DNA from 3 places in the Brevibacillus sp. HD3.3A genome. Region 1 is predicted to be linked to each of the others. Evidence: riboswitches for the same ligand, from Rfam matches in the RefSeq annotation. Region 1 holds a riboswitch; each other region holds the start of a gene.

The links. Region 1 has a riboswitch for S-adenosylmethionine ahead of HP435_RS27000 (BMP family lipoprotein). Riboswitches for the same ligand answer to the same signal wherever they lie in the genome.
Region 2: linked by a shared signal. The riboswitch ahead of metH (methionine synthase) and the one ahead of HP435_RS27000 (BMP family lipoprotein) in region 1 are both predicted to bind S-adenosylmethionine.
Region 3: linked by a shared signal. The riboswitch ahead of HP435_RS18370 (aminotransferase class I/II-fold pyridoxal phosphate-dependent enzyme) and the one ahead of HP435_RS27000 (BMP family lipoprotein) in region 1 are both predicted to bind S-adenosylmethionine.

What each region holds. Positions count from the first base shown of each region.
Region 1 covers NZ_CP085874.1:5,766,387-5,776,405, forward strand. The annotation lists gene HP435_RS26960 (glycerol-3-phosphate responsive antiterminator) at 1-477, opposite strand, end outside; gene HP435_RS26965 (SulP family inorganic anion transporter) at 775-2,532, shown strand; gene HP435_RS26970 (ArsR/SmtB family transcription factor) at 2,557-2,883, shown strand; gene HP435_RS26975 (nucleoside phosphorylase) at 2,958-3,680, opposite strand; gene HP435_RS26980 (sulfite oxidase-like oxidoreductase) at 3,682-4,344, opposite strand; gene HP435_RS26985 (ABC transporter permease) at 4,381-5,295, opposite strand; gene HP435_RS26990 (ABC transporter permease) at 5,282-6,352, opposite strand; gene HP435_RS26995 (ABC transporter ATP-binding protein) at 6,327-7,856, opposite strand; gene HP435_RS27000 (BMP family lipoprotein) at 7,944-8,993, opposite strand; SAM riboswitch class I at 9,199-9,320, opposite strand; gene HP435_RS27005 (methyl-accepting chemotaxis protein) at 9,408-10,019, opposite strand, start outside.
Region 2 covers NZ_CP085874.1:2,315,994-2,326,012, forward strand. The annotation lists gene HP435_RS11370 (sigma-70 family RNA polymerase sigma factor) at 1-378, shown strand, start outside; gene HP435_RS11375 (YcdB/YcdC domain-containing protein) at 369-2,537, shown strand; gene HP435_RS11380 (YjcZ family sporulation protein) at 2,607-2,714, opposite strand; SAM riboswitch class I at 2,924-3,024, shown strand; gene metH (methionine synthase) at 3,141-6,590, shown strand; gene HP435_RS11390 (bifunctional homocysteine S-methyltransferase/methylenetetrahydrofolate reductase) at 6,625-8,490, shown strand; gene HP435_RS11395 (phosphotransferase) at 8,563-9,549, opposite strand; gene HP435_RS11400 (mismatch-specific DNA-glycosylase) at 9,627-10,019, opposite strand, start outside.
Region 3 covers NZ_CP085874.1:3,975,708-3,985,726, reverse strand. The annotation lists gene HP435_RS18410 (YhcN/YlaJ family sporulation lipoprotein) at 1-485, opposite strand, end outside; gene typA (translational GTPase TypA) at 622-2,463, shown strand; gene HP435_RS18400 (glutathione peroxidase) at 2,530-3,003, opposite strand; gene HP435_RS18395 (YlaH-like family protein) at 3,240-3,566, shown strand; gene HP435_RS18390 (hypothetical protein) at 3,576-3,848, shown strand; gene HP435_RS18385 (hypothetical protein) at 4,078-5,454, shown strand; gene HP435_RS18380 (DUF5665 domain-containing protein) at 5,461-5,769, opposite strand; gene HP435_RS18375 (pyridoxamine 5'-phosphate oxidase family protein) at 5,944-6,399, shown strand; SAM riboswitch class I at 6,488-6,613, shown strand; gene HP435_RS18370 (aminotransferase class I/II-fold pyridoxal phosphate-dependent enzyme) at 6,709-7,872, shown strand; gene HP435_RS18365 (trans-sulfuration enzyme family protein) at 7,869-9,059, shown strand; gene HP435_RS18360 (YhcN/YlaJ family sporulation lipoprotein) at 9,087-9,698, opposite strand; gene HP435_RS18355 (PhoH family protein) at 9,896-10,019, shown strand, end outside.

The DNA.
Region 1 (10,019 bases):
ACCAGCGATGATTGGAATATCAATCACGCGCTTGTACTCTTCGATATACTCTGGCAGCAGTGCCGGCATCAGTTCGACGGCGTCAGGCTGGGTTTCAGCGAGAGACGACAGCCCGGATTTGAGCGAGTCGCTGTCTACGAGGAACAGGCGCTGGATTGTCAGCAAGCCTTGCTTTTTCGCCAGCTTGACCAGCGTGTTGCGCGTGGTCACAATCCCGTCCGGCTTCACGTAATGCGCCAAAAAGGCGATGCCTTCCCGGTCGTAGCTGATTCCCCCGATTCTTTCGAGGTGAAGGAACACCGGAATCTTTCTGTTTTTGAAAAAGTCTACATAGCCTTTGATGACCCCGATGTTGCCGATGGAGAGCACGGCGGCGCTCACATTGGCCTCTGCCGCTTTTTCCAGGTACTTCGCCTCTTTTACGGAAGCAATCAGCTTGTACTCTTCCAACCTGCCGTGAAACTGCTCCTGATTCATTCGTAAGCCTCCTTTGCGAACGACAAAAAAACCCAACGACATGACAATTGCACAAGCATACTTGAGGAAAGTGCTTGGAAAGGCTGTCGGGGGTTTCTCCATGACTCCAACCGAAGGGGAATGTTCACTTGTCATTTTGAATGGTACTCCTTCAGCGTTAAGACAACTTGAAGCAATTGTTAAAAAAGGGCAAAGATCGTGTAAGGATGCAATTGACGAGAATCATGAAACGGGAGTATGATCCATCTATATTCAAATAATCAAATATTCGAATATACGAAAAGAAGGGTTGCTACCATGAAGTGGGCCGCTAGATTTGAGGGCTACAATACGCAAGCATTCAGAAAAGACTGCGTGTCAGGATTAATCGTAGGCATTATCGCTATTCCGCTCGGCATGGCGTTCGCCATCGCTTCCGGTGTCAAGCCGGAGTACGGGATTTACACCACCATCATCGCAGGGACGCTCATCTCGCTGTTCGGCGGTTCCCGCTATCAGATTGGCGGGCCGACTGGCGCCTTTATCCCGATCCTGTTCGCCATCGTCATGCAGTACGGCTACGCGGATTTGCTGCTCGCGGGCTTGATGGCGGGGATTATGCTCGTCCTGATGGGCGTTTTGCGGCTGGGCGGACTGATCAAATTCATTCCTCGCCCGGTCACGATCGGGTTTACAGCAGGGATTGCCGTCATTATTTTTACCGGGCAGCTCGCCAATTTCCTCGGTCTATCGGACATACAACGGCACGAGGACTTTTTGTCCAACATGAAAGAAGTCGTCGTCCACCTGCATACAACCAGCTTCTACAGCCTGGCAACCGCCTGCCTCAGTCTGGCGATTATATTGATTACACCGCGTTTTGTGCGCAATGTGCCTGGCTCGCTCGTCGGTCTGGTCATCTCCAGCGTCATTGCCTTTTTCTTTTTCGAAGGAAAGGTCGCGACGATCGGCTCGACCTTCGGCGAAATTCCGAGCACACTGCCTGGCTTCCATTTTCCCGAAATCACGCTGGAGCGCGTCCAAAAATTACTGAGTCCTGCCCTAATCATTGCTATACTAGGAGCAATAGAGTCTTTACTGTCTGCTGTCGTAGCTGATGGCATGACCCGCAGTCGCCACAACAGCAACAAGGAATTGATCGGGCAAGGCATTGCCAACATCGTGACGCCGCTTTTCGGCGGGATTCCCGCTACGGGCGCGATTGCCCGGACCGCGACCAATATTCGCAGCGGCGCTGCCTCGCCCATGTCCGGCATCATCCACGGGATGGTCGTACTGCTCATCCTCGTGCTGCTGGCGCCTTACGCCTCGCACATTCCACTGGCGAGCATGGCTCCGATCTTGATGCTGGTCGCCTGGAACATGAGTGAGCGCAAGGAATTTGCCCACATCCTCAAAGCAAAAACAAGCGATTCGCTCGTGCTTGTGATCACGTTTGTTTTGACCGTCTTCACCAATCTGACTACCGCTGTCGAGGTAGGACTGGTGCTTGCTGTGCTGCTGTTTATCAAAAGGATGCGCGACAGCCTGCAAGTCGCCAAAGTGCTGCCCGACCCTTCTTTGAAGCACGAAAAAGTCATGCCGCATATGGTGTCGTCCCAGCACGATTGCCCGCAAATCAACATCTACACGATTGAAGGGCCGCTGTTTTTCGGGGACGCCGACTTGTTTGAAAGCTCGCTTGCGAACACGTTGCAGCACCGCCCCAAGGTCTTGTTGCTGCGCATGGGCAAAGTGCCATTTTTGGACATGACAGGCGAAGCCAATTTGTCCCGGACGGTAAAGCAAGCCATGAGTCAGGGAACGACCGTGCTGATCTCGGGCATTCAACCTGCTCCCAAACAAATTTTGCAGCGCACGGGTCTGTATGCAAGCATCGGGGAAACGCACTTTTTCGACCACACCGGAGAGGCAATCGAATATGCGCTTCATCGGCTGGATACGAACAAATGCCTGGGCTGCAAGCACTTTGCGTTCCGGGAATGCACGAGCCTGTCCGACACCCGCATACAACAGAGCTGCGCCCAACAACAAACATCCACTACGTCCACATGACGAAAAGATCGGAGGAACCTGCTATTGAATTTGGAGCTACAGCAATTTAAAGCGAACTTCTTCAAAGCGCTGGGTCATCCCCTGCGGATTCGGATTCTGGAGCTTTTGGCGGAGGGAGACAAAAACGTGAACGAGCTGCAAACGCTGATCGGCAGTGAAGGCTCGGCCGTTTCCCAGCAGCTGGCCATTTTGCGCAACAACAATATCGTGTACGGAACAAAAGACGGCAACAAAGTCACTTATTCTTTGCGCGACCCGATGATTATCGAGCTTTTGGGCGTCGCCCGGCAAATTTTCAACAACCACCTGATCGATACGATCTCGATGCTGGATCGCTTCAACGAAGAATAGCTTTTCACTCCGGAAAAGCTCCAGAAAAAAAGCCCAGGACCATTCACAGTCCTGGGCATGTTTATGTGATTAGATTAGGAAACAGCCACCAAAGCATCCAGCGCAATCAACGCTTCCGCCTCAATCGCTTTTGCCATCGCATCGGTATGCGGGTTGTACGAAGCAAGCAAATCGGCATCCGCATAGCCGTCAATCGCCAAAATCGCTCCGGCCTTCATTCCGCGCAATGCCGCGATGACGAACAGGGCGGAATTTTCCATCTCGACCGCGAGTACCCCGGCTTTTTGGTACAGCTTGTGCGGAAACTCCAGAACGCCACTGTAGAACACATCCAGCGTCAGCGTAATTCCCTCTGCTACGGGAAGTCCGGCCTCGTTTGCTTCTGCTGCTGCCACCAGTGCATCCGCCACGCGGCGATTGGCGACTGCCGGGAAACCCGGAGGAACGAGCTGGCTGGTCAGTCCGTCCTGACGCACGACAGCCGAGCTGATGACGAGGCTGCCAGGCTCGATTTCTTTTTGGTACGATCCTGCCGTACCTACGCGAATGATGACCTGCACGCCACCTTTTGCCAACTCCTCAAAACATACGGCAGCACCCGGCGAACCGACGCCGTGGCTGACTACGGCAACCTCCGTGCCTTTCCACGTCCCGGCATAGCTGTGATACTCGCGATTTTCTCCGATGGACCGATGGTTGTCCAGCTTGGCGGCAATCAAGGCAGCCCGTTTTGGATCTCCACATACGATGACGCGCTTCGGCAACTGTTCCGGATCTACTTTCAGGTTCGTAAGCATCTCAATCAAACTCCTTTTTCTCCCATTCGTCTTCGGGAATCGGCAGCGCTTCACCGGAGAACCGCTCTTCGCGGAACGGGTCTGCGATCAGGTGAAAGCCGTTTTGCTCCCAAAATCCGGGGGTGTTTTCCGAAATAAACTCAATGCCTCGTAGCCACTTCACGCTTTTCCAGAAGTACAGGTGCGGCACAGTCAGGCGCAAGGGCCAGCCATGCTTGTCCGTCAGCGGCTCTCCGTCGAAGGAGTGGGCCAACAGCACGTCAGGGCGCATCAAGTCAGCGAGCGGCACGTTCGCCGTATAGTCGTGATCGCCGTGCAGCATGACGTACGATGCCTGCGGCACTACCCCGATTGCCTGCAAAAAGTCGCGGAACCGCACGCCTGTAAACGCATTGTCAAAACGCGACCAGCGCGTCACGCAGTGAATATCGCTGGTCACGGTGACTTGCGGCATCTCCATGATTTGCTCGTAGCTCAGTGTAACTTCGCGATCTACCTCGCCAAACACGCGCAATGTCCATTCCTTCATGTCGTAAACCGGGACTTCTCCCTCATGCAAAATCGGAAAGCGCTCGGTCAAAATTTGTCCTGGCGGAAGCCTTTTTGCCAGTGCCGGGTCGACTGCGGGCACTTTCATCCGTTTGATCCGATCTGCCTTGTTCATGTTGCGTACCCCCTTTTCTTCGCTGACTGTTCTTTGTTAACGGGTGCTCTGCTGATTGTTGCTCGCCGCCTGCATGCGCTCTTTCAGGAAGAACATCGCGGCAACCGTGAGCAAATACGGCAGCATGGAAGTGAATTGCGTTGGCAGCGAGAAGCCTTGCAGACGAATGCTCAGCGCATCCATCAAGCCAAACAAAAAGCTCGACGCCAGTATTCCGACTGGATGGGACTGCCCCATCATCATCGCCACCAAAGCGATAAAGCCGCGTCCGGCGGTCATGCCCTCGGAGAACATCGTCACCTGGCCCAACGAAAGCTGTGCCCCTGCGAGTCCGCACAAAGCGCCGCAGATGACGATAGCCAGCACCTGCAAGCCCGTTACTTTCAACCCGAGGCTGCGAGCCGCAACCGGATTCGATCCGACGGCAAGAACCCGAAAACCAGTGACAGTCTTGTAAAAGAACACATAAAGCGCAATCGCAGCCAAAAACGCGAAATAAACAAGCGGAGAATGCCCGGAAAATACCTCGCCGACACCCGGAATATCTTTGATCACAGGGATGTCCCACTTCGGCAAGCCCGCCATATCTTTATCGTAAAAAGCCCCTTTGACGCCAAAAATCGCCCGCAGCGCAAACGTCGTCAGACCGAGCGCGAGGAAATTGATCGCTACCCCGACGACGATCTCGTTTGCTTTGAGCTTGATCGTCATATAGGCAAACAACAGAGCGAACAAAACACTCGTCAACGCCGCAATCAAGATCGCCAGAAACAAATTCCCGGTAAAGTGGTTGCCAACAATCGCGGAAAAGGCTCCGGCCAGCACCATGCCTTCCAGCCCCACATTAAAAATGCCTACACGCGAGCACAGCGCTCCGCCCAAAGCAGCCAGCAATATCGGTGTCACCATGCGAATGGTAGAACTGACGAGGGACCAATCAAGCAGCTCCATGCGATTCTCCCCCTTTTGCTTTCCGCTGTTTCCACCAGTCGTAGCTGAATTTTGCCGAAATAAACAGGATCAGCACTGCCGAGATGACGCTTGCCAGCTCCAACGGCACGTCTGTGTTCCGCTCCACGCCCATCGCTCCAGTCTGAAAAGCAGCCAGCAGGATCGAGGTAAAAATAATCCCGACCGGATGGGAGTTTGCCAAGAGCGTCGCCATCAGGCCCGTCCAGGCGAAGTTCGGTACAGTCAAAGCGCCATCGACAAAACGGTAGTGCGCCCCCAGCACCTCGACCGTCCCTGCCAGGCCCGCCAGACCACCGCTGGCAAACATGCCTGTCAGCATGACGCGGATGCGGTTGATCCCGCCGTATTGAGCGAACAACGGGTTTTGCCCGAGCATTTTCACTTCATAGCCGAACGGCGTAAAGCGGATGACCCAGAACAGGATCAAAGCGCCGACAATGGCAAACAAAAACCCGGCGTGCACGCTCATCCCTGCGAACAGCTTGGGAAGCCAGACGCTCTTGTCCAGCATGACCGTTTGCGCCAAAGCTGCCGAACCAGTCCTGTCCCGAAACGGCTCCGTGACCAGATAGCTGGCAAACAAGACGGCAATGTAGTTGAACAGCAAGGAAGAAATCAGCAGCGGAATCCGAAACCGCGCTTCCATGATGCCCGGCAGTAGCCCCCAAAGCCCGCCAACGGCCATTCCCGTCACAATCGCAGCCACCAGCTTCACGATTCCCGGCGCAGGCAAGTAAATGGCTACCAGCGTAGCACTGATGGCGCCAAGCACCATTTGGCCTTCTGCCCCCAGGTTGAATACTCCCGCCCGAAAAGCAAGCGACAGCCCCAGGGCGATCAGCATGATCGGTGTTGCTCTCGCCAACGTGGAAACGAAGAAGTAAAAGCTTCCGAATGCTCCCTTCCACATTTCCTGATAGGTGCCCAAGATCGATTCCCCTACCGATGCGATGACGAGCGCCCCGATCAACAGGCCGATGACAATCGCCAAAAGCGGCTGAACCAGTGATTTACACAGCTCTTTGATTGCTGCCATGAACGCTTCCTCCCGCCATTAACACGCTGATTTTTTCCTCGGTTGCCTCTTTGCGCGAAAGCTCTCCGGCGATCCGCCCTTTGTACATCACCAAAATGCGATCCGACAGCGCCAAAATTTCCGACAGCTCGGATGACACCAGCAAAATTCCGTCTCCTGCGTTGCGCTTGTCGATCAGCGCCTGATGGATGTACTCCATCGCTCCGATATCGACACCGCGCGTCGGCTCAGCCGCGATCAAAAACGGGGTTTCATGCCCCAGCTCCCGCGCGACGATCAGCTTCTGCAAATTTCCGCCCGACAAATTCCCGGCAAGCTCCTGAAGCTGCCGCGAACCAGTCTTGATCGCGAATCGCTCCACCCAGCCAGTCACAACCTGGCGAAAAGCTTCCCGCAGTACGATGCCGCGCCGATTGAATGCAGGCTTGCGCTGATAGCCCATCAACGCGTTCTCTTCGACACTTTCCAGCTTGGCGGTTCCCCACATATAACGATCCTCGGGAATATGGGCCAGACCCGCTTCCCGGATTGTCGCCACAGATTTGTTGGTGACATCCTTGCCGCCCAGCCGCACTGTTCCCTCCTGTGCCGCCCGCAAACCGCTCACGGCTTGCAGCAACTCGGACTGTCCGTTGCCAGACACTCCGGCAATTCCCACGATCTCGCCGTGATGGACGGTAAAGCTGACCCGGTCGAGCAACGTCTGCTTTTCGCGCACCGACAAATTTTCCACCTGCAAAAGCGGCCCCTGCTCCAAAGCGACGCGCTCACTCAGCTCTTGCAACTCGCGGCCGACCATCAACCGGGCCAAATCGTCCACATTTGTCTGCTCGCGCGCAACCGTACCCGTCACCTTGCCGCCGCGCAGCACCGTGATGCGGTCCGCTACCTCCATTACTTCCTGGAGCTTGTGCGTAATCAAAATCACGCTTTTCCCGCTCTCCGCCAGATTGCGAATCGTTTGCAGCAAGTCGCGAACCTCCAGCGGAGTCAACACAGCGGTCGGTTCGTCCAGCACGATGATGTCTGCGCCCTGGTACAGCACTTTCAAAATCTCGACCCGCTGCTGTTCTCCCACCGAGCAATTGGACACTTTTGCCTGTGGATCAATCGGAATACGGAACTTTTCGCTTAGCTCGCGCACTTTTTGCACAGCGTCATGGCGGCGGAAAAACCCGGCCTGCTGCGGTTCGTAGCCAATCACGATGTTTTCGGCCACGCTGAACTCGCCGAACAGCATGAAGTGCTGGTGCACCATCCCGATTCCGTTGCCAATGGCGTCCTGTGGCCCGCGAAAAGCGACCGGCTTGCCGTTTAGCACGATATCGCCGGACGTAGGCTGCTCCATGCCGTACAACATCCTCATCAACGTCGTCTTGCCCGCTCCGTTCTCACCGACGATCGCGTGCACTTCTCCGGCAGCAAGCGAGAACGAGACCTTGTCGTTTGCAATAAAATCTCCGTATTTCTTGGTCATGGCGCGCATTTCCAAACGATAGGTCATCCTTGCTCCCCCTTCTTTACGCTTTCCTTTCGCATATAAGGAAGACCGACTACACAGCCGTAGTCGGTCACAATCAAGCTCTGTGCACTAGCTTTTAGAACGATCCGGCACTTTGCGGGTACCAGCAATGATCTCTTCACTGATCGCTTTTACTTTGTCCACAACTTCCTGGCCGATGAAAGCGTTCAGCGGTGTTTTGCTTTCGTGAGTCACATACGTTACGCCTACGCCTTTTTCTTTCAATCCGTAGTTGACGACACCTGGTTTGAAAGAACCTTCCACAAACGATTTCACAGTTTCATACGCTGCTGCGTCTGTCCCTTTCAGTTGGGACAATACGATGTGCTCAGGGTCAATCGTCGTGCGGTCAACGTCTTGTCCTGCTGTAAAGAAGCCTTTTTCCTTCGCGGCTTCGAATACGCCGAGATCGCCTACCGCAGCTGCTCCGTTGATGAAGTCAGCGCCTTTGGATGCTTGCAGCAGAGCCAGCTCTTTCGCTTTTGCCGGGTCAGTGAAGCTGCCCACGTAGTTTACCAGAAATTCTGCATTCGGATTGGTCGATTTCAAGCCTTCCTGGAATCCGCCTGTCCATTTTTTCAGAAGCGGAATGTCCATTGCGACAACCATGCCGACTTTGTTTGTTTTCGTGGCAAGACCTGCCGCCGCCCCCATCAGGTAAGCTGCTTCCTGCTCGCGGAAAGTAACGCTGCGCACATTTGGCAAATCGACTACTGTATCAATAATCGCGAAGTTGCGATCAGGGTTTTCTGCGGCTACTTTTTTCAGTGCGTCTTCTGCTTCAAAAGAAGAAGTGATGATCAGGTCGTAGTTTTCCGCTACGGCTACGCGCAAGTTCTCTTCGATCGCACCATGGTCAGTCGACTCGATGCTTTTTACTTCCGCGCCAAATTCTTGTCCTGCTTTTTTCGCGCCCTCGTCCATTTGCTGGAAGAATGGGTTCACGCCGATTTTTTCCGGCAAAATCAAGGCAACGCGTTTCTTCGCTGCACCTTCTTGTCCTGCCGCTTGCTCTTTCGGCTTATCAGTCGATGCGTTCCCGGCAGGTGCATTCCCGCCTGCTGAACAACCCGCAGCCAAAACAGCAAAAGTAGTCAATGCCAACAACAACTTCTTCATGGTGTCTCTCTCCCCTATCTGAACGTTCTCCGTTTTCTCTATCCTAACCATAATGTACGGTTTTTCGACAAAAAGATCAATACTAAACACGAATATTTCACATTAAAATTATTTTATCGTTCGTTATTCCTCCTCTATCCATCCTCCCCTTCTAACGAAAAAAAACTCTTCCCGAAGGAAGAGTTTGCGTCCGAAGCCGTCCTCTTCCTCATCTGTCAAAACCCCGGTACAGGTTTTGCAGGAATTGGCACCTTTCTGTACATGTCTCGCATGTCCAGTGGTTGCCGGGCTTCATAGGGCCAGTCCCTCCGCCGCTCTCGATAAGGTAGATCATCTATTGAGTTACAATGAACTTATTCTAGCAGAACGCTCTGAAAAAGCAATTGTTTTTTCAGATTGTTTCCGCCAGTTTGTTTATTTCGTTTGAAAGGTTTGCTGGAGTCGATGCGACAGGTTGCTAAGCTCACCCAGCTCTTCGGTAATTTCCCGCACCTTTTGATGCTGATTTTCTGCGGTGGCAAAAAGCTCTTCCAGGTTGGCAACCGATTGTTCGGTGACGGCCGTAATCGTCGACATCTCCATCGCCACTTCGCCTGAACGCATTTTGACCCGGTTCATGCTGGAACCGACATGCTCGGCCGCTTGCAGGAATGCCACCATGCCGGAGCGCACTGCCTCGATCGAAGCCACCGTTTTTACAGCCAGCTCCTGTCCTTTGGCTACAGACGCCTCTCCGTTGCTGATTTGCTGCACAGCGTTCTCGCTCTCCTGATGGAGCGATTTGAGAATTTCCGTAATCTCCTGGGTAGCGGTCGCGCTTTGCTCAGCCAGCTTGCGCACTTCGTCAGCTACTACAGCGAAACCGCGTCCATGCTCGCCAGCCCGCGCTGACTCGATGGCGGCGTTGAGCGCCAAAAGATTCGTTTGCGTAGCAATCTGGTTGATCGCTCCCACGATTTCTTCTACCCGGTTCGCCTGGCGATTGAGCTGGTGAATCGTCGCAGCAGCCACATTGACCGCAGACAC
Region 2 (10,019 bases), 2.7 Mb from region 1:
CGCCATGAGAGCAGTTTGAAAACATGGCTGTACCGGATTGCCATCAATGAATCGCGCAAGTATTTGCGATCGTGGTCGTTCCGGCAAATCTTTTCTACGTTTGTCTCCCCGAAAGAAACCGTGCCGGAACAAGTGGCGGAAGGGAACGTGGAATCGTCCGTTTTCAAGCAACTGGACCAGGTACATATCGCCGAGAAAGTCATGATGCTGTCGCCTTTGTATCGAAAGGTCATGGTACTTCATTACTATGAAGATTTGTCAATTAAGGAAGTAGCACAAGTGCTGGATATTTCCGAGGATGCGGTACGGACGCAGCTGCATCGGGCGCGCAAACATTTTCGGGCATTGTGTGAAAAGGAGGGATTGGAATGGAACTAGATCAGGGGCTGCGTGAAGCTGTACGCGAAGCAGGGAAAGCGGCAGCTTCGGAAGTGAAGTTTACCCGGGAAATGGAAGAGAGGATTCGGATGGAGGTCGGGAAGAAAAAGCAGAAAAATCACAAGCAGTTAGTCATGGCGGGATCGCTTGCGGCTTGTCTGGCATTGACCGTGCTAGGGGTGCGAGAGGGCTTTCTGCCGTCCATGTCGCCGCAAAAAAATGGAACGAGCGCAGCGGCGGCGCATCAAACGGACAAAACCGCGGAGCAGGCCGTTTCACCGGAACAAGCGCTGGCTCCGCTGCAAAAGGCAGTCCCTGAGCTTGGCGGTGTCACACTGCGCAAAGGCGAGACGCTGGATGGGATTGCGCTTGTGACCTTGCTGCAAAAGGACAGGGCAATCGGACAAGTCGCGTATGACACCCGGACGGGGCGGATCGAAAGCTACTTGCTGGACGCAAGCAGTGACGGCGAGAAAACAACGATTGCGCCCGCGCAAGCAGAGAAAGTCGCGCAAGCATTTTTGCAGACCGCGCTCGGTGAAGAAGCGAAGGTTTACGCGCATCAGGCGACAGAAGTTTATGCGGATGAGGATTGGCGCAACGGAACGTGGATGAACGTCAGCTATCAGCGGTTGGAAAACGGCAAGCCTGTCCCGTACGATGTCTTGACTGTCCAGGTGGACAAAAAGGAGCGCGTCGCCTTTTTCGGCAGGTTGAACGAGCAGGAGCAGAAGCTGTTTGCCAAATTCGCCGCCTCCGTGACTGAACTGAATCCGTTCCCGGTTGTCTACAACAAACAGCTGACTCGAGATGGCTGGGCGCTGGTTTTGGGCAAAGTGAACGACGAAGGCCAGACAGCGATGGTGAGCGAAATCGGCAACGGGCAAGACATCGATCTGTACCGGATTCAGCGGGACCGCAACGAAGAAGCGCAAAAGCCAAATGAAGCAGAGGCGTTAAAGCAAGCGAAGCAGCTTCTCGGCCGATTGCTTGGAGCTGACAGCGCGAACTATCGCCATGTGGAATCGAATAGCGCGGAAAAATTCATGCGTTATCATAACGGGTTACCTGTCATGGAAGATGTGCTGGATATTGAACTGGGCAGCTCCGGACGTCTTCTGATGTTCAGCAAACCGACGAGAGCGTATTCCCCGTCTTCGTTCCCGGATGCTGCGGAAGCTGTGGCGAAAAGCGCCGCCGAAAACGAGCTGGCCGCAAATATGAAGCTTGTATACGTGCAGCACATGTCCGAAGGGAAGGCGCTGAAACAGCCGACACTGGAATACAGGGCAGCGGTTTCCTTTTTCCAACAAGGAAGGCCGGTTTTCCTTGATTGGTACATTGATGCGCATAGCGGCAAGATCAACTACGGTACGGGAAACAACGGCTTTGCCTACGATCAGCTGCAGCGGGAGCAGCCGCAGGCAGATGCGTTCGAGACACACGAACAGCCTGTCATCGTGCGTACGAAGGAAGAGGCGAAGGCGCTTTTGCAAACGGAATTTGGCGTCAACGTCGAAGGCATGTCCTATCGGGAATCCGTAGATGATCACCAAAAGAACAAATCATTCAACTGGGCAGATAGCAAAGACCGCTGGCATGAAGTGACGATCGACGCGAAGACGAGCCAGGTAGTTGGGTTGCGCGTTCCCCGCACAAATACGCAAGTGACCGTGAAGCGCGAACAGGCCGAGCAGGCAGCCGTGTTCTTTTTGGCCAAATACGCCGATCCGGGCGTAAAAGAAGTGCAGCTTGCACAAGTGATGGAACCTGGCGCAGCCAATCCGGTTTCGTCAGGCAACTGGGTATTCCGCTATGTCATGAGCAAGGATGGGATTCCGGTGTTGGACAAGGGGCCAGATGCCGCTTACGAGGTGTCGGTAGACCCTTCGACCGGGAAGGTAAACAGCTTCCGGAATTGGCGAGAGACTCACAAGTTGATAGAGCTTCCTTCGTCAGCCGAGGTCGTTTCCAAACAAAAGGCTGCCGAGTCGTTTTTGCGCGTCATGCCACTCAGGCTTGTTTACCTGTTAAAAGATCAGGAAAACGATTGGCTGGATCGTCCGAGACTCGCGTACATTCCGTGGAGCGAGGAAGAGCTGGCAAGCAGTTTCATTACCATCGATGCCAAAAGCGGCGAGGCTGTAATCGAGCCGTAAGGACAAGAAAAAGAGGCTATCCCGCAAGCCAGCTGGAAGGCGGGGGGATAGCCTCTTCTTGTCATTTACCTAGCAGTCGTCACACGAACACCCAACAATGACCAGCAGGATAAACAGTACGAGCACCAGTGCGAAGCAGTCTCCAAAGATGCCATTTCCGCAGTAAGATGTACTCACGTTTGTTCCCCCTCCTTTCCGTTATGCTACAGTCTATACACGATCGCACAGATTGGCGTGGGCGGATGCCCGGTAAGCACAAAAATGGGCGCAGTCGGGGAGAAAAGCAGTAAATAATAGACAAATTCTCAATTGACGTAGACAGGACGCGGTGTTAAGATACTGTCAAACATGAAACCTGAAAGTCAAAAATGAATACCATGGTACAACTCTTATCAAGAGAGGCAGAGGGACTGGCCTGATGAAGCCTCGGCAACCGGTTAAAATCCGGTGCCAATTCCAGCAAAGCTACGGCTTTGAAAGATGAGAGGATGGTTCAGGCGCAATTGTATCCGCGGACAAATCCTCTTCTTTCAAAGAAGAGGATTTTTTTGTGCAAAAAAACTGCCGAGAATAAACGCCGCAAGGGAGAAAAGGAGTACGTCAATGAAACCCACTTTTCGCGAACAGCTTTCCCGGAAAATTCTGATTCTGGACGGTGCGATGGGCACGATGCTGCAACAGGCGAACTTGACCGCCGATGATTTTGGCGGCGAAGCCTACGATGGTTGCAACGAGCTTTTGAACTTGACGCGACCAGACGTCATTCGATCCATCCACGAAAAATATTTGGAGGCGGGAGCGGACATCGTCGAGACGAATACATTCGGAGCCACCTCCGTCGTGTTGGCCGAGTACGATGTCGCCGACAAGGATCTGGAGTTAAACATCGCTGCGGCCCGTCTGGCGAAGGAAGCCGTAGATGCCTATAGCACAACCGAGTGGCCGCGATACGTGGCAGGGGCAATGGGACCGACGACGAAAACGCTCGCTTTGACAGGCGGTGTCACCTTCGAGGAGCTGGTGGAGTCCTACTATCGTCAGGCAAAAGGACTGATCATTGGCGGAGCCGACGTGCTGCTGCTGGAAACATCGCAGGATACGCTGAACGTCAAGGCGGGGGGAATCGGCATCCGCAAAGCGTTCGCAGAGCTGGATGTGGAGTTGCCCGTCATGCTGTCCGGGACGATTGAACCGATGGGCACGACTCTTGCCGGTCAAAACATCGAGGCGTTTTATATCTCGCTTGAGCATTTGAATCCCGTGTCCGTTGGGCTGAACTGTGCGACTGGCCCCGAGTTCATGCGCGACCATCTGCGCACGCTGTCCGGACTGGCTCAATGCGGAGTGAGCTGTTACCCCAATGCGGGCTTGCCGGATGAAAACGGACATTACCATGAGACACCGCAAGGGCTTGCGACAAAAATGCGCGCTTTTGCAGAACAAGGCTGGCTGAACGTGGCGGGCGGCTGCTGCGGAACGACGCCCGACCATATCAGGGCGATGGCAGAAGCATTGAAAGACTGCAAGCCACGTCAGGCTGTCGATCAGGCTGTCAGCGCGGTATCCGGCATCGAAGTCGTGTACGTGGAAGATGACAGTCGCCCGCTGTTGGTAGGGGAGCGCACAAACGTCATCGGTTCGAAAAAATTCCGCGACTTGATCGCCGCAGGCCAATACGAGGAAGCGTCAGATATCGCCCGGGCACAAGTAAAACGCGGCGCTCACGTCATCGATATTTGTTTGGCTGACCCGGATCGGGATGAATACGCCGATATGGAAAAATTCCTGCAATTCGTCGTGAAAAAGGTCAAGGCTCCGCTGATGATCGACTCGACGGATGCAAAAGTAATGGAGCTGGGCCTGCGCTATTCCCAGGGAAAAGCGATTCTCAACTCGATCAACCTGGAAGACGGCCTGGAGCGCTTTGAAGAAGTAGCGCCGCTGATCAAAAAGTTCGGAGCGGCTGTAGTCGTCGGAACGATCGAGGAAGCGGGCATGGCTGTCACGCGCGAGAAGAAGCTGGAAGTGGCGAAGCGCTCGTACGATATTTTGGTCAACCAGTACGGAATTGCCCCGCAAGACATCATTTTCGACCCGCTGGTGTTCCCGGTCGGTACAGGGGATGAGCAGTACATCGGTTCCGCCAAGGAGACGGTTGAGGGGATTCGCCTCATTAAAGAAGCGATGCCGCTGTGCAAAACGATTCTCGGGGTCAGCAACGTGTCTTTCGGGCTGCCAGCAGCGGGCCGCGAAGTGCTCAACGCCGTGTTTTTGTACCACACGACGGTTGCCGGACTCGATTTTGCCATCGTCAATACAGAAAAGCTGGAGCGCTACGCGTCGATTCCCGAGGATGAGCGCAAGCTGGCGGAAGCGCTGCTGTTCGAGACAAACGACGAAACACTGGCTGCATTCACCGAATTTTACCGCCAGAAGAAAAAAGAAGTGCGGGTGGAAGCTTCCACGCTGACTTTGGAAGAGCGCCTCGCCCGATATGTCGTCGAAGGCTCCAAGGATGGCTTGACTGACGATTTGAAGCTGGCTCTGGAAAAGTATGCGCCGCTTGAAATTATTAACGGCCCGTTGATGTCAGGAATGGAAGAGGTCGGCCGCCTGTTTAACGGAAACCAGCTGATCGTAGCGGAAGTGCTGCAAAGCGCGGAAGTCATGAAAGCGTCCGTCTCGTTTTTGGAGCCATTTATGGAAAAGAGCGATGCGGCGGCCAAAGGCAAGATTTTGCTGGCGACAGTCAAAGGCGACGTGCACGACATCGGCAAAAATCTGGTGGAAATCATTTTGGCAAACAACGGCTACAACGTCGTGAACCTGGGGATCAAGGTGCCGCCTGAGCAACTGATTGCCGCTTGCCGGGAAGAGAAGCCGGATGCGATCGGGTTGTCCGGTCTTTTGGTCAAATCAGCCCAGCAAATGGTCATTACCGCGCAAGACTTGAAAGCAGCGGGAATCGATGTGCCGATGATGGTCGGAGGTGCGGCTTTGACGCGCAAATTCACTTCCAACCGGATCGCGCCGGAATACCACGGAATCGTGTTGTACGCCAAGGATGCGATGGACGGACTCGACCTCGTCAACCGTTTGCAAAACCCGAACGAGCGGGAGCGTCTGGTCGCTGAGCAGCAAGAACTCGCTGAAGCGGCGGCAACGGCGCAACACGTGGTGGTACAGGAGAAAAAAGCTCCGCTGCCGGCCCGCTCGGCGATTAGCAGAACCGTTCCGATTCAGTTGCCGCCAGACTGCGAGCGACACGTGCTGCGCCAGTACCCGATCAGCCATTTGCAACCGTACCTGAATTTGCGCATGCTGCTCGGCAAGCATCTCGGTGTGCGTGGAAACGTGGAAAAATTGCTGGAAGCGGGCGACGAAAAGGCGTTGGAACTGTACGGGATAGTCGAGGAGCTGTTGAATGAAGCGAAGCAGCAGGGAACGATCAAGGCGCACGGTGCCTATCAGTTTTTCCCGGCGCAAGCGGACGGCAACGATATTATCGTCTACGATCCAAACGACCACAGCAAAGTGCTGGAACGATTCTCGTTCCCGCGTCAGCCGGAAGAGCCGCATCTGTGCCTGTCCGATTTCTTGCGTCCGGTCGAGAGCAAGGAGATGGATTACGTCGGATTTTTGACGGTGACAGCAGGCGGCGGCATTCGCGAGCGCTCGACTGAACTGAAGGAACGCGGCGACTACTTGCGCTCGCACGTTTTGCAAGCATTGGCTCTGGAGCTGGCGGAAGCTTTTGCGGAGCGGATTCACCACGTAATGCGCGATGTATGGGGGATTCCTGATCCGGCGGAAATGACCATGCTGGAGCGCTTCGGTGCCCGCTATCGAGGCATTCGCGTGTCGTTCGGCTATCCGGCTTGCCCGAACCTGGAAGACCAGGCGCAGCTGTTCCGCCTGTTGCGGCCGGAAGACATCGGCATCCAGTTGACAGAAGGCTTCATGATGGAGCCGGAAGCTTCTGTATCCGCGATGGTATTTGCCCACCCGGAAGCGCGTTACTTTAACGCAGGTCCGTCGGTGTTTGAAGTATAGATCGTCTAATGAAAATGGGAGAGAAGGGATTGAGTTGACGACGAGCAAGCAAGACTTACGGGAGTATTTGCAGGAGCACCTGCTGGTCGGAGACGGAGCCATGGCGACCCAGCTGCATGCGCTGGGCGCCCCGGTTGGCGTCAGCTTTGAAGAGTTGTGTTTGTCCAATCCGCGCGTGGTGCACGAAGTTCATGCGTCGTACTATCAGGCAGGAGCGCGCCTTTTGGAGACGAATACATTTTCCGCGAACCGGGATGCGCTCAGCCGCTACGGTTTGGAGCACAAAGTGGCGCGGATCAACCGTCTTGCCGTGGCGATTGCCCGCGAAGCCGCCAAGGACGATGCGTACGTGGCAGGCAGCATCGGCTCGATTTTGGCTGGACGGGTGAAGAAAAAGGTACTGGATGAGTATCGGGACCAGTACGAGGAACAGGCGATCGCGCTGTTGCACGCAGGCGTAGACGCGCTGATTTTGGAAACGTTCCTCGATCTGGAGGAACTGCTGCTCGCCATCGAGGTCATTCGTCCGCTGACAGATGTGCCCGTCATTGCGCAACTGGCGACATTGGAAGTCGGACGCACGCGCGACGGCTACTCGCTGACGGATGCTTTTCCGCAACTGAAACAGGCAGGAGCAGACGTCATCGGTCTGAACTGCCGCTTGGGTCCGGCTGAAATTTTGCGCTCTTTTGAAAGCACGATCTTCCCGGATGATTCGCTTCTGTCAGCGTTCCCCAATGCGGGGCGGCTGGGAATGACGGACGGGGAGTACGCCTTCAAGTCGTCTCCCGACTATTTTGCCGAAAGCGCCTTGCGCCTGCGCGATCAGGGAGTGCGCCTGATCGGCGGCTGCTGCGGAACGACCCCTGCACACGTGAAGGCGATAGCAGACGCGCTCGCAGGGCAAAAACCGCAAGCACGCGTGAATCCAACGATTGCGTTGGCGGAGCGTCCGCACATAACGGTACAAAGCATTCACGAGCGCGAGAAGCCAAGCATCGTGGAACGGGTGAAAACAGCTACAACGATCATCGTCGAATTTGATCCGCCGCGCGATCTCGACGCCGAACAGTTTCTGGACGGCTGCTGCGAGCTGCACAAAGCAGGGGCAGACGCGATCACGCTGGCAGACAATTCGCTTGCGACGGTGCGGATGAGCAACATGGCGCTCGGAGCGCTGATGAAAACGAGACACGGGATCGATCCGCTTTTGCATATTGCCTGCCGTGACCGCAACTTGATCGGGCAGCAATCCCATCTGATGGGGCTGCACGCGCTTGGCATCGACCAAATTCTCGTCATCACGGGCGACCCGTCCCGCTTCGGCGATTTGCCGGGGGCAAGCTCGGTGTTTGATGTCACTTCGTTCGATTTGATCCGCATGGTGAAGCAGTTGAACGAAGGCGTCTCGTTCTCGGGACGACCGCTCAAGCAAAAAGCCCAGTTCATCGTGGGCGCAGCCTTCAACCCGAACGTGCGCAACATGGCAGCGGCTGTCGCCCGGCTGGAAAAGAAAGTCGAGGCAGGGGCTGATTACATCATGACCCAACCTGTGTATGACGTCGAATCGATTCGCCTTGTACACGAGGCGACCAAGCACATCGGCATCCCGGTTTTTATCGGCATCATGCCGCTGACCAGTCCAAGAAATGCCGAGTTCCTGCACAATGAAGTGCCTGGCATCAAGCTTTCGGCGGAAGCCTTGGAACGGATGAAAAAAGTACAGGGACCAGCGGCCAGGCAGGAAGGCATCGCCATCGCCAAAGAACTGCTCGACACGGCTGTCCGCTATTTCAACGGGATTTACCTGATTACGCCTTTCAACTATTACGATATGGCTGCTGACCTGATTGCGTACGTGCGGCAGCAAAGCGCCCTGGTCAAAACGGCGCAACCGTAGAAGACCAGACCAGCCCAAACAGGAAAAAAGCCCAATAGGCCCTCGCGCAAGACAGGCAGCTGCCTTTCGTCTTTACGCGAGGGCTTTTAGTTCATCCAGCATATAGGCGGTCTTGATCGCCTCACGCGTGCAAAACTTCTGAATCTCGGCCACTTCCATCTCCTCATACTGCTTCATGCGCAAAAACCGTTCCATGATATGTGGGAAGGTCAGATCGACAAACAGCAAATGCAGCTGCTCGGCAGACAGCGGATTTTCCTGCAAGTAGGCCCGCAACAAAGACGTAAACAACGGCTCGTTCCAGCTTCCTGCCTTGCGCATGGCGAGCGAGAGGACGCGACTGATGTCTTTGGAAGGAAAATCGTAGCGGACGTCTTCCCAGTCGATAATCGCGATTTGCTGGTTGCGCGTGAGCAAATTGCCGTTGTTGAAATCTCCGTGGCAGAGGAAATGCTTGCGCAGGGCAAGCTTTTTCCAGCTGGAAAAGTAGGCGGATGATTTCAACTGTTCTCGCGCCGCAAGCCCTGCCTGGCGAAAATAAGGCAAGTATTCCACAATCGTCGTCGATTTCGGATTCTTTTTGCTCATGTGGCGCTGCTCCCATTTTTCCAGTGCAGCCAGATCCGTCTTGTATTCCTCCGACCATTTTTTCGCCCCGTTGTACAGCTCGCCATGCTTGGAAGTAAAACCGAGCGATTGCAGATGGAAGCGCCCTAGTGCGGCTCCGACCTGTTCCAGCTTTTTCGGTGAGCTGTAGGCGATTTTCGGCCAGGAAAACCATTGGTGCAGCACAAACAAGTTGTCTTTGTACACAATCGAGCGCTGGTTGCTTTTCGTGCGCTGGATGCCGGGGATGAGAATGCCTTTTTTGCGCAAATGCGCTTCGGCGTTCAAAATGAAGTGCTGGCGTTCTTTCGGTAAGTACGAAATTTTGCCGATAAACTTGCCGATCGAGGTATCGAGAAAGACGACGAGCGACTTGGGCGTCTCGCGAAGTGTTTCCTGCTGCAATACTTTCAGCGCGTACTTTTGCTCGATTTTGCCGATGAGGTCGTCCATCCGTTTTGCGCCTCCCTTGCAAAAGAAACGTACGATTATCATACGCGGCGGCCCAAGCGGATGACACTCATGGCGCTTCAGTTGGGCGGCAAGGGAAGCGGATGCCAGTCTTTTTGGCGCAAAAAGTCGCTCAGCTCGGCGAATTTGGCGATGCGTTCCGCGCGTGTGAATGAGGCGTTGGCTCCACTCGTGGACGGGATGACGAACAAGTAGCTGCCTGCCCAATCATTGGTAGCGAATGCCTTCTCTGGTTGCAGACCCAGCGCGACAGCGGCTTTTTTCTGGCCTGTTGCATGGCGAAAAGCCGTAATTCCGTTAAAGCAGATGACGCGCGGGCGGTACGTTTGGATCATGTGCACGAACTGCTCTGCGCCTGTGTCAAAATCTTCGCGCGTGAGATCAGAAGAGGAGCGGGTAGGGCGCGTGACGAGATCGGTAATGCCGTAGTTGTAATCCAACAGCAGCGAGGT
Region 3 (10,019 bases), 1.8 Mb from region 1:
TCCTGGTAAATTTGCGCATTGATCGCGCGTACCCGATCAAATACGGATGGCTCGGATGATACTTGCAGCTGCAAGGCAGGGGAAACTGCGCGGCAAGCCGAGTGCACCTGTTGCTCAATCACTTCTGCCTGGGGCTGGGCGAGGTTGTCGCGCACTTTGACGCCTATGACGGCGTCGTTGCCGCTGACGACCACTGTGGCCCGATCTACGCCGGGAACGTCGTCTGCCGCTTTCGTCAGCTGTTCAGCGAGGTTTTGATTGAAGCCGTTTGAGGTGTAGCCTTTCAGGTAGTTTTGCGCGTTGATTCCTTGTGTATAAGCGTTATGATCGTGCGCGATGCTGGATCGCGTCAGCGGTGTCTTTGAATACGAGCTGCTTTGCGTCTGCGCTCCTGTGTCGGGACCTGCTTTGGAAGTTGCGCACCCGACCAGCGCTGCTGCAATCAAACATAAGCCTGCTAGATAGCTCGGCCCTTTTTTCCTCATGGCAGACCACCTCCTGTCTATAGTATGGCGCTTGTGGCACATGCTAATCAGGAAGTGCTTTCCGTCAAAAAATGCCCATTGTGCCGGGTTTCACGACCTGTTAATATGGAAGGTATGCATAACAGAGGAGGTTCACATGAAGCGTCTTGACATACGCAACATCGCGATTATTGCCCACGTTGACCACGGGAAAACTACTTTGGTTGACAAGCTTTTGATTCAATCGGGCACATTCCGCAGCAATCAGCAGGTAGAGGAGAGAATGATGGACTCCAACGACCTGGAGCGGGAGCGCGGGATTACGATCCTGGCGAAAACGACATCCGTGAAATACAATGAGTTCACCATCAACATTTTGGATACCCCGGGCCACGCCGACTTCGGTGGCGAGGTAGAGCGGATCATGAGCATGGTGGACGGCGTTCTTTTGATTGTTGACGCATTTGAAGGCTGTATGCCACAAACGCGTTTCGTATTGAAAAAAGCGCTCGAAGCAAAAGTTACCCCAATCGTTGTCGTGAACAAGGTAGACCGCGACAATGCACGCCCTCAAGAAGTCATCAACGAAGTGTACGACCTGTTTATCGATCTCGACGCGACGGAAGATCAGCTGGAATTTCCGATCGTTTACGCTTCCGGTCTGCAAGGTATCGCAGGCATGGAGCCAGATAAGCTGGAAGGCGACCTTCGTCCACTCTTCGACACCATTGTTGAGCATATGCCTGCACCTGATGCCGACGAAGCGGCTCCACTCCAAATGCAAGTAACCATGCTGGATTACAACGACTTTTTGGGTCGTATCGGGATCGGCCGCATTTATCGCGGAACGATGAACGTAAATGAAATGGTATCTGTTACCACACGCGAAGGCGAAGTGAAAAAAGCGCGGATTCAAAAGCTGTTTGGCTTCTCCGGCTTGCAGCGCGTGGAACAAAAAACAGCAAGAGCGGGCGATATCGTAGCGATCGCAGGGATTGACGATATCAACGTCGGGGAAACGGTGTGCCATGCAGACCATCCAGACGCATTGCCATTGCTGAAAATTGACGAGCCAACGCTGCAAATGACTTTCCTGGTGAACAACAGCCCGTTTGCAGGTCGCGAAGGCAAGCACGTAACATCCCGCAAGCTGCGTGATCGCCTGATGGCGGAATTGGAGACAGATGTATCTCTTCGTGTCGAGGAAACAGATTCTCCAGATGCTTTCATCGTATCTGGGCGCGGCGAATTGCATCTGTCCATCCTGGTCGAAAACATGCGTCGCGAAGGCTTCGAGCTGGGCGTATCCAAGCCGGAAGTTATCGTGCGTATGGTCGATGGACAAAAAATGGAGCCGGCAGAGTTTCTCGTGATCGACGTACCGGAAGAGTACACCGGGCCAGTCATGGAGACGCTTGGCCAACGCAAGGCTGAGATGGTCAACATGATCAACAACGGCTTCGGTCAAGTTCGCCTGGAATTTATCATTCCATCCCGCGGTTTGATCGGCTACCGGACAGAGTTCTTGACGATTACTCGCGGCTACGGCATCCTCAACCACTCCTTCGACAGCTATCGTCCGCTGGTGCAAGGCGCGGTAGGTGGACGCCATGCCGGGGTGCTCATTTCCCATGAGACAGGCACAGCGACCACGTACGGACTGATGTCTGTAGAGGATCGCGGAATCATGTTCATCCAGCCTGGTACGGAAGTATACGAAGGCATGATCGTGGGCGAGCACAACCGCGACAATGACCTGACTGTGAACGTCTGCAAGGAAAAGCATGCGACAAACGTGCGTTCCGCAACGAAAGACGAGACGGTAAAAATGAAGACGCCACGTCTGCTGACGCTCGAAGAAGCTTTGGAATACTTGAATGACGACGAGCTGTGCGAGGTAACTCCGCATTCCGTTCGCCTGCGCAAAAAGTATCTGAACAAATCGGATCGTGAGCGCTATGAAAAACAAAGACGCTGGGAAGCACAACCGCAAGCCTAAGCGTGAATAACAAGAAAGCCGCTTTGCCCTGACCGGGACGAAGCGGCTTTTTTGACTTTGGTTGATCTACAAAAGACTTTCGATGTCGGCTGCAAGCTCTTCCGGTTGCACGCGGGCGCCGATGCGCTTGACCACCTGTCCGTCCTTGTCGACGAGAAATTTTGCGAAGTTCCATTCGATATCTTCGCTTTCGCCTTCCGGTGCGTGTGCTTTCAGGTGCTGGTACAAAGGATGGGTGCCAGGGCCATTGACCTCGAGCTTGGCAAACAACGGGAAGGTCACGCCGTAGTGACTTTCGCAAAAGGAAGCGATCTCTGCTTCGCTGCCTGGTTCTTGACCCGCAAACTGGTTGCAAGGAAAGCCGAGCACGGCAAAGCCTTTGTCCTTGTATTTTGTGTACAGTTCCTGAAGTCCTTTGTACTGCGGAGTCAAACCGCACTGGCTGGCCGTGTTGACGATCAGAAGCACTTGTCCTTTGTAAGCGGCAAGCGTCGTCTCTTCTCCGGAAATCGTTTGGACGGCAATATCGTACAAGCTCATTGGATTCCCACCTTTTTGGCATACTTGACTTGTCCATCATAGCATGTTCGCCCAAAAATAGGCAGTAACTGGCGCGCGCCAAAGTGTGTGCCGATCTATTTTGACAAATGAAACGGTTACCTGATAAAGTAAAAAGGATACATAAAAATGTGGAAACAGAATAAGAGGATGCAAAAGAAACAGTCGATTCCCGCATGTGAAACGAGAAATCCTTTTGCGTTACAGGAGAGATCAGGATGGACTGGATACAGCTTGCTTCAACTTACGTACCCGCCAACCCGGATCAGCTCACGGCGTTTGACAGCTTCCGCCTGTGGGCAGACCATAACCGGGCTTGGATCTTGTTTGTGCAATTGATTATCGTGTACTACCTTGGATTTGCAACCCGCATTCGCATGCCGATTTTGAAAACATTGCTTTTGTACATTTTGCTGTTCGCAGGTGCGCTTATTTTTGCCATTCTGGATGTCCAACTGCCGGTGAAGAGCGCGATGCTGGTTGCCATTGCGATTTTGGTCGTTGTGAAATTGCGCATCAAGCCGGAGCAAACAGAGCGAAAGTGAGGATTTCTCATGAAGCGTGAAGATGCCCTTTTTAACTGGCTGCAAATTCAGGTTGTGGCAGAAGCCCGCCCCGACGATCAGTCTGCGCTCGACACTGCCGCGTTTTTTGCCCAGCTGTTGCTGGAGGATCATGCCATCAGCGAGCTTTCGTACCGGGTGGAAAACGGCTGGTATCATTTGTCGGGCAAGCAGGAAGCGGGTGCGGTAGATAACCGCTATCCCGCGGAAGCGGTGGAGAGCCTGCTGGCTGCGATTGAAAACGAGCCGAAATTCAACTGTTGATGAGCGAAACAAAAAGACTCCCGAAGCCTTGGGGACGAATCCGAGGCTTGCGGGAGTCTTTTTTAATCCAGGTGCGGGTGATTAGCCTCAAAACAAACTGGTTCTGCAAGCGGAAAATGGGCCATTAGGAGTGGTTTTCTTCCGGATGCAACTTTTGAAAAAAATGCGCCGTCTGTATGGTTGCCCTGGGCACAGAGGGAATGACTGGCAGAATAGAGGGGGAACAACAATGAAAAAAATCATGACCAGGCCCGTTTTGGCTGTCGTAACAGCGGCGGGACTCATCGGTTGCCTGACACCGCTTCTGGCGGACGCAAGCTCGACAGGAGCAGCCGAAACATCTAAGGTAGTCATGAATGAGCAAGGACAGAAAGCGACCCGATATCAGCTCAAGGAGCTTGTCCAAAGCGATCCGGCTACGCTGAACACGCTCCTGAAAACACAGGCAGACCATCTGTACATTATCGTCGATAAAATTAATTTGAACGTAAAGTTGCAATCGTATATGGAAACGAACAAGGCGGAATGGGAGCGGATTTATCGCGACTACTACAACGACATCTGGCTGGAAGTGCGCAGCCCGAAAGCGGATGAGCAACTGGTCAGCGTGAGCGCCCAGACGAAAAGCGACAAGGTGTACATCAAAGGTCTTGTGACACCGGACGTGACCAAGGTGGTCGTGACCAAGCCGAACGGTGATATCATCGAGACGGTGCCGACCAGCGAGCACTCGTTTACCGTCAGCTTCCCTGCCGTCGGTACGTCCGCCGAGCAGTATGTGACTGTTCAGGCTTTTGCGGGAAGCGTGCTTGCCGACACGGAGAAAGTAAAGCTCGTAGCGCAAACGGAAGAGGACAAAAACAGGCTGCTCCATATGTTCACGGTTTATGACGCGAAAAAAGCAGAGTGGCAAGTCAAAGGGATTGTCAAGCACGGGGCGGAGCGGGTTGTCGTCACGTATAACGGCGTGCGAAAAGAGGCCAGCCTGAAAAAGCTGCTCGATAACGTTGACAGCTTCAGTGTGACTTTCGAGAATCCGACGACGGATGCCAAGAGCAGCAAGGCTGTGATCGAAGTGTATGAGGCCGGGAAAAAGGTGGACGAGGACTCGATTGCGATTGAGCCGAATAAGACACCGGACAACAATCCGGCAGTAGACTACAGCATTGCGGGCACAGCTGTGCACGACATAAAGAAAAAGCAGATCGAACTGAAAGGTACCGTCAAGGGCTGGGACAAAAAGCAAAAGGCGAAGCTTTTCGCGATTAAACCAGACGGCAAGAAAAAAGAGATCAAGCCCAATGACAAGGGCGAGTACACGCTGGAATTGACGTACAAAGATCGCTCGTACACGGCCAAAGCGATTCAGCTTGAACTGTATGTAAAAGACAAGCTGGTCAAGCAAGCAGACATCGTCCTGAGCACGAAGGTCATCGTCGCGCCGCCTAAGCATGATGAGGATGAGAAGAAGCACAAGCATCCGAATGGCAAAGCGTACGGCTTCTGGAAGAAACACGATGGCAAATGGGACGATGACGATCGGGACGACGATGACCGCGATCGTGACGAAGATGACGACGATCGTGACAAAAAGAAAGACAAGTAGCTGCTGTTACGGCTGTTTGTAAGTCTGGACGTAATCGACCAGTTCGCGGATGTAGTCGCCGAGGATCGGGATCGAGAGAAATTGTGTCAGTAGCGAACCGAGCAGTGCGAGAACGATAGCAGTCCCAATCGTCAAACCAAGACCCCGGGCAAGACCTGCGAGGAAATTGATCCAGAGCAGCTTGCGCGGGGCTGTGTAATTTTGGATGACATCAGCAAGCCGGATATCCTCCAAAAACATGGCGATCTTATCCATGCGCTCGTTCATTTTCCGCACTTCCTGAAGCTCGTGGAGGACTTGATCTATTTTGTGCATGAGCCGATCTGTAGGCGTAGGAGCCACTTGTTTCAACCTCCTTGTTCCTGGAAGCATTGTTTTCTACCAGTTTAGGGAAAAAGCCGACCAGAATCAAGGCGGGGAGGAAAGGTTTGCCTCCGGCTTGCGGGAGGGGTACAATAGACGTACAAAAGTATACGAGGAGGCATCCGAATGGCTGAAACCGTATCCCAAACCTTATCGGAAGAACTGTTCGCGCTCCTGCAAAAAGAGCGCTTTGTGACGTTGGCCACAGTCGATCACGAGACAGGTGCGCCATCCGTCAGTTCCTTGTCCTGGACTTTTGCTGTGAACAGCGGACTCATCCGTTTTGCTGTAGACAGCCGCTCCCGCATTCTCGCCAATATCGCCAAAGAACCGCAGGTCGTGCTGCATTTGATCGGGGCAGGCTCTTCTTTTGCGATCAACGGGCGCGCCGAGCTGAAGGCAGAACGGCTGGAAGGGGTTCCCCTGAAGCTTGCGATGGCGGAGATTGCGATTGACTCTGTCAGAGACGTGATGTTTTACGGTTCGCGCATATCCGTAGAGCCTCAGTACGAAAAGACATACGACAAAAATGCCGCAGCGAAGCTGGACAATCAGGTCATGGACGCCTTGAAAAAAGCGTAGGCGCGGTTGTCACACTCTTGTGGAAAATCTTGTTGACAAGAAACAGCGCTATCCTTTAGTATTAGGTCATTCAAATTGAATAGCAAACTTCTTATCCAGAGAGGCGGAGGGACTGGCCCGATGATGCCCGGCAACCAATCACCTGTATGTTCGTTCATACGGGGAGATAATGGTGCTAATTCCTGCAGAGTTTTTTAACTCTGAAAGATGAGAAGGTCTTGCTTACGGCGACGTAAACAAAGCCTTCTTTCAGAGGAAAGGGGGCTTTTTTCATGCCCCTCGACATCATTGGAGGGAGAGAATTACGGTATGAGACTGGAAACAAAATTGATTCAGGCAGGCGTAGGCAAAGATGAGAAAACGGGTGCGGTGAGCTTCCCCGTCTACTACGCTACCGCTTATCGCCATCCGGCGCTGGGACAGAGCACAGGTTTTGACTATACGCGGACGGCGAATCCTACCCGTTCTGTTTTGGAAGAGACAATCGCTGAGGCAGAGGGAGGCGATGCCGGCTTTGCCTGCGCGTCCGGGATGGCGGCAGTCCATACGGTAATGGGGTTGTTTTCCCAAGGCGATCACCTCATCGTATCGCTCGATTTGTACGGCGGGACGTATCGCTTGTTTGAACAAGTGCTTTCCCGTTACGGGCTTGCTTTTACTTACGTAGATTTGCGCGATCTGGAAGCGGTGAAAAAGGCGCTGCGCGCAGAGACGAAAGCGATTTTCGTCGAGACGCCGACCAATCCGCTCATGCAGATTACAAATATTCGTGAAATAACCAGCCTGGCCAAGCAACACGGGCTTTTGACGATTGTAGACAACACGTTCATGACTCCTTATTGTCAACGCCCGCTAGAGCTTGGGGCTGATGTGATTTTGCACAGCGCAACGAAGTATTTGGGCGGACACAACGATGTGCTGGCAGGGTTGATCGTTACAAAGGGCGAGGAGTTGTCGGAAAAAATCCGGTTTTTGCACAATTCGATCGGCGCGGTGCTGGGGCCGCAGGATAGCTGGCTTCTGGTGCGCGGCATGAAAACGTTGGCGCTGCGCATGGACAGACACCAGTCGAATGCGCTCGCGGTAGCGAAAAAGCTGAAAGAACATCCAGCCGTTGCCGAAGTGTTTTATCCCGGACTGGAAGAGCATCCCGGGCATGAGATTCAGGCGAGCCAGGCGAGCGGATACAGCGGCATGGTTTCGTTCCGGGTACGCTCCCAGGAGCAGGTGGGCTTGTTTCTGCAAAATTTGCGCGTCGTCTCCTTTGCGGAAAGTCTTGGCGGGGTAGAGTCGTTGTGTACGTACCCGGCGACACAGACTCACGCAGACATCCCCGAGGAAGTGCGGGCGTATGTCGGCGTGTGCGATCGATTGCTGAGGCTTTCGGTGGGGATTGAACATCCGGATGATTTGATCGCTGATTTGTTTCAAGCGCTGGATGCAAGTCTCGTCGTTGGGGGGGCTGTTCGATGAATTTCGCGACAAAAGTTTTGCATGGCTCCACAGGCATCGATCCGTTTACAGGTGCGTCGTCGGTTCCGATTTACCAGGCTTCCACTTTTCATCAGTTTGATATCGATCAGCCGGGCACATACGATTACGCCCGCTCGGGGAACCCGACGAGACATGCGCTGGAAGAAGCGATCGCCGCACTCGAAGGCGGAGCGCGCGGGTTCGCCTTTTCTTCCGGCATGGCGGCCATTTCCAGTGTGTTCATGCTCTTTTCGGCGGGCGATCATATCGTGGTCGCGGAAGATGTGTACGGCGGCACTTTCCGTTTTCTGACGAGAGTGCTGTCGAGAATGGGAATCTCTGTCACGTTTGTGGATGCGACACAAACGGAAGCGGTGCGCGCGGCGATCACTCCGGCTACCAGAGGGGTCTATCTGGAAACTCCGTCCAATCCGACGTTGAAAGTGACCGATATCGCTGCCGTTTCCGCCATTGCGAAAGAGCATGACCTGCTCGTCATCGTGGACAACACGTTCCTGACGCCGTACTATCAGCGGCCATTGGAGCTGGGGGCGGATATCGTCATCCACAGTGCAACCAAGTTTATCGGCGGCCACAGCGACGTTGTTGCAGGTCTGGCGGTAACCCGCGATGAAGCGCTCGGCGAACAGCTGTACCTCATCCAAAACGGCATGGGAGCCGTTCTCGGCGTTCAGGATTGCTGGCTGGTCATGAGAGGGCTGAAGACGCTCAAAGCGCGTCTGGATGTCAGCACGAAGTCTGCCGGAGTTTTGGCGGAATGGCTTTCTTGCCACCCCGAAGTGAGCCGCGTCTACTATACAGGCTTGGCTGAGCATCCGGGACATCTCGTTCAGCAAAAACAGGCGAGCGGCCACGGCGCCGTATTGTCTTTTGACGTCGGGAGCCGCGAGCGGGCAAAAGCGTTGTTTGACCGCGTAAAGCTGCCGATTGTAGCGGTCAGTCTTGGCGCGGTGGAGACGATTCTCTCGTATCCGGTCATGATGTCGCATGCGGCTATGCCAGCAGAGGAGCGGCAAGCTCGCGGCATTACAGACGGTTTGATCCGGTTGTCCGCAGGTCTGGAAGACGCGGACGATTTGCTGGCAGACTTGAAACAGGCTTTGGAAGCACTGCCGCCTTTGCCATCCGCGATTCCAAGCAAAAAAGAGGCATACTCCCGGGTGTAACGACCCGGGGGCTATGCCTCTTTTTTCTTATGGAGTGCCAGTGCGATTTACGTTGATTTTTCCTTGCGGGGTACGCCCATCGTTGTTGATCTGTTGTTGCTGATTTTCCTGCGCCGGTGTTTCTTCGCGCCTTCTGACATCTCGCGGCAGTTGCGGAATGATCCGTCCGACGATGTCGGCCAATTCCTCTGCGAAGCCGGAGATCGGGTGGCCTCTGCGAATGTCTGCCGCCATTTCTTTCAGCCGCTGAACGATGTCCGGGTCGGCTGTTACGACGGCATTGGCCCCCTGCGGGTCTTCTTTCAGCGCTTCTGCCACGGTGTACTTGATGACGCCGACTTCCGGCCGATCCAATTGGGCGTCTACATCGATCCCGACGACGGCGTATTTGCCAATAACCACGGCTGTGGCGCCATTGACTTTTTTCACGCGAGTAGCCAACTGGACGAGACGGTCGGCGGTCGCCTGCGAAGATTGGTTGTAAGCTGGTTCCGGTGCCGTTTGCTGAACGCGCTGGGTATGGGGCGCTTGCTGTTGGTTGGGTTGTGGCGCAGCCTGGTTCGCTTTGTTGCCCGCCATGCACCCTGACAAAACAAGGCTCGCACCCAGACAACCAATGATGATCCGTTTCACACGCATACTCCCTTTCCCCGTAGTGCCTCCGATCAGGAGGGCAGGTTACCTGTATTTTGTTCCCCTCCGCCCCATTTCATTCTGCCAAGGGTCGTCTATCTCTGTTCGACCGAACATAGACTGTAGTACATCACGTCGCCACAATTGAGCATCCCTCCAAAAATTGCATACCGTATATAAGAAGGGTAATAGGAGGCGAGATTTTGAAGAAAATCTACGTACTGGACACCAACGTACTCCTGCAAGATCCACGGGCGATGTTCTCTTTCGCTGACAACGAAATTGTCATACCCGCAGTGGTGTTGGAAGAAATCGATTCCAAAAAGC